One region of the Streptomyces sp. PU-14G genome, then DNA from elsewhere that is predicted to be linked to it. Evidence: riboswitches for the same ligand, from Rfam matches in the RefSeq annotation. Region 1 holds a riboswitch; the other holds the start of a gene.
The links. A riboswitch is a leader RNA that binds a small molecule or an ion and turns the genes downstream of it on or off. The one in region 1 is predicted to bind S-adenosylmethionine.
Positions count from the first base shown of each region.

Region 1 (3,185 bases):
GGACGCGGGCGCTGATCCCCGCGTGGTTCTTCTCCAGGTCAGACAGCACCTCGGCGAGGGTGCCGCCCTCGGCGGCGACCTCCGCCTGGCCACCGGTGTAGGTGCGCAGGATGGTCGGGATCCGGACGTTCACGCTCATGTTTCGCATCTTCCTTACGTCGGAGGGGGTCGCCGCGCGGGCCGGGGCGAGAAGCGGCTGCTCAGGCCAGGCCTGCGTCGCGGAACGCGCCGAGGCTGGGCCGGATGACGGCGGTGGGCCGGGCCGTGGGCGCCACGGCATCCAGGGTCTTGAGGCCGTCACCGGTGTTGAGGACCACCGTCGTCAGCGTCGGATCGATCGCCCCAGCCTCGATCAGCTTGCGCGTCACACCCAGCGTGACGCCGCCCGCTGTCTCCGCGAACACGCCCTCCGTCCGCGCGAGCAGCTTCATGGCGTCCACGATCTGCTCGTCGTCGACGTCGTCGACGGCTCCGCCGGTCCGCTTGCAGATGTCGATGACGTACGGACCGTCGGCGGGGTCGCCGATGGCGAGGGACTTGGCGACGGTGTCGGGCTGCTTGACGGGGCGGACGGCGTTCGTCCCGTCCTTGTAGGCGCGGGAGACCGGCGAACAGCCCTCGGCCTGGGCTGCGAAGATCCGGAACGGCTTGTCCTCGACCAGCCCGAGCTGGATCAGCTCGCGCAGCCCCTTGTCGATCTTCACGAGCTGGCATCCCGAGGCCACGGGGATGACGATCTGGTCGGGCAGCCGCCAGCCGAGCTGTTCGCAGATCTCGTACGCCAGCGACTTGGAGCCCTCCGCGTAGAAGGGCCGCAGGTTGACGTTGGTGAAGCCCCAGCCCTCACCCAGCGGGTCGCCGATCAGCTCGGAGCAGAAGCGGTTCACGTCGTCGTACGTGCCGTCGATCGCGACCAGGTCGCCCCCGTAGACCGCGGCCATCACGACCTTGGACTGTTCGAGTCCGTCGGGGATGAACACGCAGCTGCGCAGCCCCGCGCGGGAGGCAGCCGCCCCCACGGCGCCGGCCAGGTTGCCGGTCGAGGAGCACGAGAGCGTGGTGAAGCCGAAGGCGCGGGCGGCCTCCAGGGCGATGGCGACCGGGCGGTCCTTGAAGGAGTGGGTGGGGTTGCCCGAGTCGTCCTTGACGTAGAGGCCGCCGGTCACGCCCAGCTCGGCGGCGAGCCGGTCGGCCTTCACCAGCTGCGTGAAGCCGGGGTTGAGGTTCGGCTTCGCGGCGACGTCGGCGGGCACCGGCAGCAGCGGCGCGTAGCGCCACATCGAGGCGGGCCCTGACTCGATGCGCTCGCGCAGCCCCTCCGGGTCACCGGTCGGCAGCTCGTAGGCGACCTCCAGCGGGCCGAAACACTCCAGGCACACGAAGCTGGGGCCGAGCGGGGTGCGGGTGCCGCACTCGCGGCAGGAGAGGGCGACGGCCGCGCCCAGGTCGTAGGGCGCCGGGGCGTCGGAGGCGGTGGTGCTGTTCGCTGAAACTGTTTGCACAGCCATGTGAGGCGAGGCCCTTTCTCCTCATCTTCCCCGTGTCGTATCTCGCCACGGGCCGGAATTGGCACCGTCCCCACGAGGCGGTCTCGCCACAGCTGTCCGCGTACGCGCGGATCGCGGGATGGTTGCCGGGGCTTCAACGGGCCGTTCCCTCTGCCCCTCTGGATGAGCTGCACTATGGCGCCGGGCGGCAGACCGCTCGGGCGTTTGTTCGGGCCCCCGAGATGCGGAGGCCGCCTGCGTTGTTCAAGACTGTAACCGACGGCGGTCACGCTTGAGAGGGACGTCCGAACCGCGAGATGGATCACCGCTGACCGTCCGTACCTCCCCCCGTCGGACCACAGGAAGGCGCGCACGTGCTCGATGAAGTGGGCCAATGGCTGCGGCGCCGCTCCTGGCGCGCCGCCGACCGGCCGCTGGAGGCGCTCCTGGCGGCCAAGCGACGCACGGGCACCACGGTCAGCGTGGTGCTGCCCGCCCTCAACGAGGAGGCCACCGTCGGCGAGATCGTCTCGATCATCCGCCGCGAGCTGGCCTCCCCCCACCCGGCCACCGGAACATCGCTGGTGGACGAGGTGATCGTCATGAACTCCGGCTCCACCGACGGCACCGGCGCGGTCGCGACGGCGGCCGGTGCCCGGGTCGTGCACCGCGACGAGGTGCTGCCCCGGGTACCGGCCAGACCCGGCAAGGGCGAGGTGCTGTGGCGCTCACTGATGGTGACGCGCGGTGACATCATCTGCTTCGTCGACGCCGACCTGCGCGAGTTCTCGCCCGACTTCGTCACCGGCATCGTCGGCCCGCTGCTGACGGAGCCCGACGTGCAGCTGGTCAAGGCGATGTACGACCGCCCGCTGCGGGGCAGTCCGGCGGGCGGCGGGCGGGTGACGGAGTTGGTGGCACGGCCGCTGCTCAACCTGCACTGGCCGCGCCTGGCCGGTCTTGTGCAGCCGCTGGGCGGCGAGTACGCGGCCCGCAGGTCGCTGCTGGAGCGGCTGCCGTTCCCGGTCGGGTACGGGGTGGAGCTGGCGCTGCTCGTCGACGCGCTGGAGCTGGTCGGCCTCGACGCGCTGGCCCAGGTCGACGTGGGGGTGCGCCTGCACCGCAACCAGGACGGGCCGGCGCTGGGCAGGATGGCCACCGCCATCTACGCCACGGCGCAGCGCCGCATCGAACGCGGTGTCGGGCTGGACGACCACCGGGGCGGTCACGACGGCCCGAGCGTGCTGGGCGGACGGTCGGGGGCGACGCCGCTGACCCAGTTCGAACGGGGCGAAGGGGGCACCTTCGAGCCCCGCGGCCACCTGGTGGACGCGGAGGAGCGCCCGCCGATGTGCACGGTGCCCGAATACGGGCAGCGGCGGGTGGCAGCGTGACGGCGCCGCGTGCGGCAGGTGACCGCCTGACGGCGCCGTGCGCGGCGAGCGGCAGCGTGACGGCGCCGCGTGCGGCGGGTGTCCGGGTTCGCCACGCGCGAGGGGTTCGGCGGCCACGCGTACGTTTGAGCGGATTCGGGGACGGCTAGGCTCCGCGCATGGTCGCTGGAGCAACATCACCGAAGGCCTCTTCCTCGGCGTCGTCCCCCGCGTCGTCGCAGGTACTCGTCGCCTCCAACCGCGGGCCCGTGTCCTACGCGCTCGCTCAGGACGGCACGCTCACCGCCAAGCGCGGCGGCGGCGG
Region 1 covers NZ_JASKYT010000306.1:4,435-7,619, reverse strand. Annotated here, with positions in the region: gene AB8Z75_RS26860 (MoaD/ThiS family protein) at 1-139, opposite strand, end outside; gene thrC (threonine synthase) at 201-1,508, opposite strand; SAM riboswitch class I at 1,527-1,677, opposite strand; gene AB8Z75_RS26850 (glucosyl-3-phosphoglycerate synthase) at 1,862-2,881, shown strand; gene AB8Z75_RS26845 (trehalose-6-phosphate synthase) at 3,040-3,185, shown strand, end outside.

Region 2 (3,185 bases), on a different contig from region 1:
AGCGGGTGCGCACAGAACAGACCGTCCCGCACGCCGATGCCGTACTCGGCCGACAGTGCCGCCGCGAAGTGCGAGCTGTTCCACCCTTCCACGACGAAGGAGACCACGCCCACCTGGTCGGCGCCCTCACCGAAGAGGGACAGGACGCTCACCTCGGGAACGTCGGCCAGACCGGCACGCAGCCGGGCCAGCAGCTCCTCCTCGCGGGCGACCAGGCCGTCGAACCCCGCCTCGGTGAGGGCGCGGCAGGCGGCGGCGAGGGCGTAGGCGCCGATGACGTTCGGCGAACCCGCCTCGTGCCGGGCGGCCGTGGTGTGCCACTCCACCTCCACGCCGCCGTCCGCGCCGCGCGCCACCCGGCGGCTGGCACCGCCGCCCGCCAGGTACGGCTCCGCCTGGACGAGCCAGTCCGCGCGGCCCGCCAGGACACCCGCGCCGAAGGGCGCGTACAGCTTGTGCCCCGACAGCGCCACCCAGTCGGCCTCCAGTTCGACGAGGCTGATCGGCCGGTGCGGGGCGAGCTGCGCCGCGTCCAGCACGAGGCGGGCACCGTGCCGGTGCGCGGCCCGCGCCAGCTCACGGACCGGCCACACCTCGCCGGTGACGTTCGACGCCCCCGTCACGCACACCAGTTTCGGCCCGGCGGGTGCGCCGTGCAGTGCCGACTCCAGGGTCGCGACGGCGGCCTCGGGGGAGCGCGGCGCGTCCAGGTACGTGACGTCGTGCGCGCGCCACGGCAGCAGAGAGGCGTGGTGCTCGGTCTCGAACACGAACACCCGCGTGCCGTGCGGCAGCGCCGCGGAGAGGAGGTTGAGGGAGTCGGTGGTCCCCCGGGTGAACACCACCTGGTCGTGCTCGCGGCACCCGAGGAACTCGGCCACCGTCCGCCTGCTGCGCTCGAACAGCTCGGTGGAGAGCTGCGAGAGGTGGCCCGCGCCGCGGTGCACGCTGCCGTAGTACGGCGCGTACGCGGCGACGTCGTCCCACACCCGCTGGAGAGCGGGGGCGCTCGCGGCGTAGTCGAGCGCCGCGTAGGTCGCCTCCCCGCCGGTGACCAGGGGCACGCGAACGTCGCGGCCGAGGACGGGAAGGGGCCGGCCGGCCTGCTGCGCCGAGGGCTCCACACTCCGGGTACAGGACGGATCAATCGGGGCAAAAGTGGCATTGAAGGGCATGGGGAAGCTCCATGGGCAGGGGTGAACGACGAACGGCGACGACATCGCCTTGCTGCATGCCTGACGGCAGACGGGAACGGGGCCGGAGCGGCCCTAGCGCATTCGCTTGCTCACGAAAGACTCCCTCGTAGACCAGGACCCCTGGCGGAGAGGGATCCGCGCTTGCCGTGGACCTTGCTGTCCTACGGCCTGGTCATCACCCGGGGCACCCCGCCACGGACGGAGGGTTGCCGGACAGCGGGCCGGGGCCTTGATCGCTGTCGCTCGTGACCTGGGCTGGAGTATGCCACACGGCGTGTTCGAGGCACATCCGTGCGTCCACGATCCGGACGGCCCCCGTTGCCGCCGGGGCCCGTCAGCGGGGCAGCCGCTCGCACAGTTGGCGCACCAGCGCGCCGGTGCGAAACCGCTCGGGCCAGTACGCGGGGACGCCCCGCTCGGCCAGCGGCGCGGCGGTGACCGGACCGACGCAGGCGACCTGGACGCGCCCGCGCAGCGCCCGGGTCAGCGCGTCCACCGCCCCGGTCTCCTCGGCGCGGGCGAACAGCCCGGCCACAGCGGGGGCGCTGGTGAAGGTGACGGCGTCGACCTCACCGGCGGCCAGCGCCTCGATCAGCCGGTCGAGGGGCCCGGGGTCGAGCGGTCGCGTGGAGCGGTAGACCGGCACGGGAACGACGTCGGCGCCCGCGCCGCGCAGCGCGTCGAGGAACTCACCGAGGGGTTCTCCGTGCAGCTGGACGGCGACACGGACGCCGGTCAGATCGCCGCGGGCGAGCAGGTGTTCGCGTACTTCGCCGGAGGACTCGGAAGCGGGCGACCACGCTTCGCGGAGCCCGGCGGCGCGGATGGCCCCGCACGCCTTCGGCCCGCGGGCGAGCACCTCACCCCCGGCGAGCGCCTCCCGCAGCGCCTCCCCCGTGCCCCAGTCGTCCGCCGCCTCCATCCAGCCGCGGAAGCCGATGCCTGTGGTGACGACGGTGAGGTGCGGGGGGTCGGCCACGAGCTGCCGGGTGGCGTCGCGGAGTTCCGCGTCGTCGGTGAGCGGGACGATGCGCAGCGCCGGGGCGTAGAGGACGCGGGCGCCGCGCCGCTGGAGCAGCGCGCCGAGCTCCTCGGCCCGGCGTGCGGCCGTCACGGCGACGGTGAAACCGGTCAGCGGCGGGACCGCTCGGGTGCCCGCGGCGTCGGGCGAGCGTCGGGCTTCCGGCACAGCGTCTCCCTCAGATGTGGACGGATCGGGTACGGCCGGACCGAGGCCAGGTGCACGTCCTCGGTTCGCCCTCCGCCCCACGAGGCTACGTCCCGCCCGCGAGGCTACGTCCCGCCCGCGGGGCTACGTCCCGCCCGCGGGGCCCCCGCTTCCGCCCGTGGCGGGCGAAGAGAGCGTCTGGTCACTCCGCCGCCGGGTGCTGTGTGAGCACGGCGGCCCGCTCCCGCAGGGCGGCCAGGCCTGCGGCGACGGCGGGCTGTTCCTCGCTGCCCCGCCGCACCGCGGTCAGCACCCGCCGGAACGGCGGCGGACTTCCCTGCACCGGCACCCGCACGACCCGCGGGTGACCTGCCGTCGACATCAGCCGCGGCACCAGGCACACCCCCAGGCCGTGGCCGATCATGGCGAGGATGGCGGGCCATTCGTCCGAGTGGTGCAGACGGCGGGGGGTGAACCCGGCGGCGGCGCACAGCGCCTGGATGAGCCGGTCCTGGTCGTGGTGGGGCGTGATCCAGTCCTCCGCCGCCGCCTCCGCCAGGTCGACGGGTCGCCGACCGGTCAGCGGATGCCCGGCCGGCACGACGAGGTCCAGGACGTCGTCCAGAAGCGGCCGTTGGGTGAAGCGCGGGTCGTCGACGGTGGGGCTGTCGGGGTGCGGGGTGAGCACGGCGATGTCCGCCTGGTCCGCGAGCAGCCGCTGGTAGCTCAGTCGGGTGTCCGACTCGTGGAGGAGCACGTGGACGGGTGGTCGTGCGTGCCGCAGTTCGTGCGCCGTGGGGGCGAGGAGTGAGGCCATGGTG
Region 2 covers NZ_JASKYT010000017.1:14,894-18,078, reverse strand. Annotated here, with positions in the region: gene AB8Z75_RS03910 (aminotransferase class V-fold PLP-dependent enzyme) at 1-1,175, opposite strand, end outside; SAM riboswitch class IV at 1,329-1,447, opposite strand; partial or broken gene AB8Z75_RS03905 (uroporphyrinogen-III synthase) at 1,537-2,385, opposite strand; gene AB8Z75_RS03900 (LysR substrate-binding domain-containing protein) at 2,567-3,185, opposite strand, start outside.
Region 2: it holds a riboswitch for S-adenosylmethionine, as region 1 does, so the genes downstream of both, AB8Z75_RS03910 (aminotransferase class V-fold PLP-dependent enzyme) here and thrC (threonine synthase) in region 1, are expected to answer to the same signal.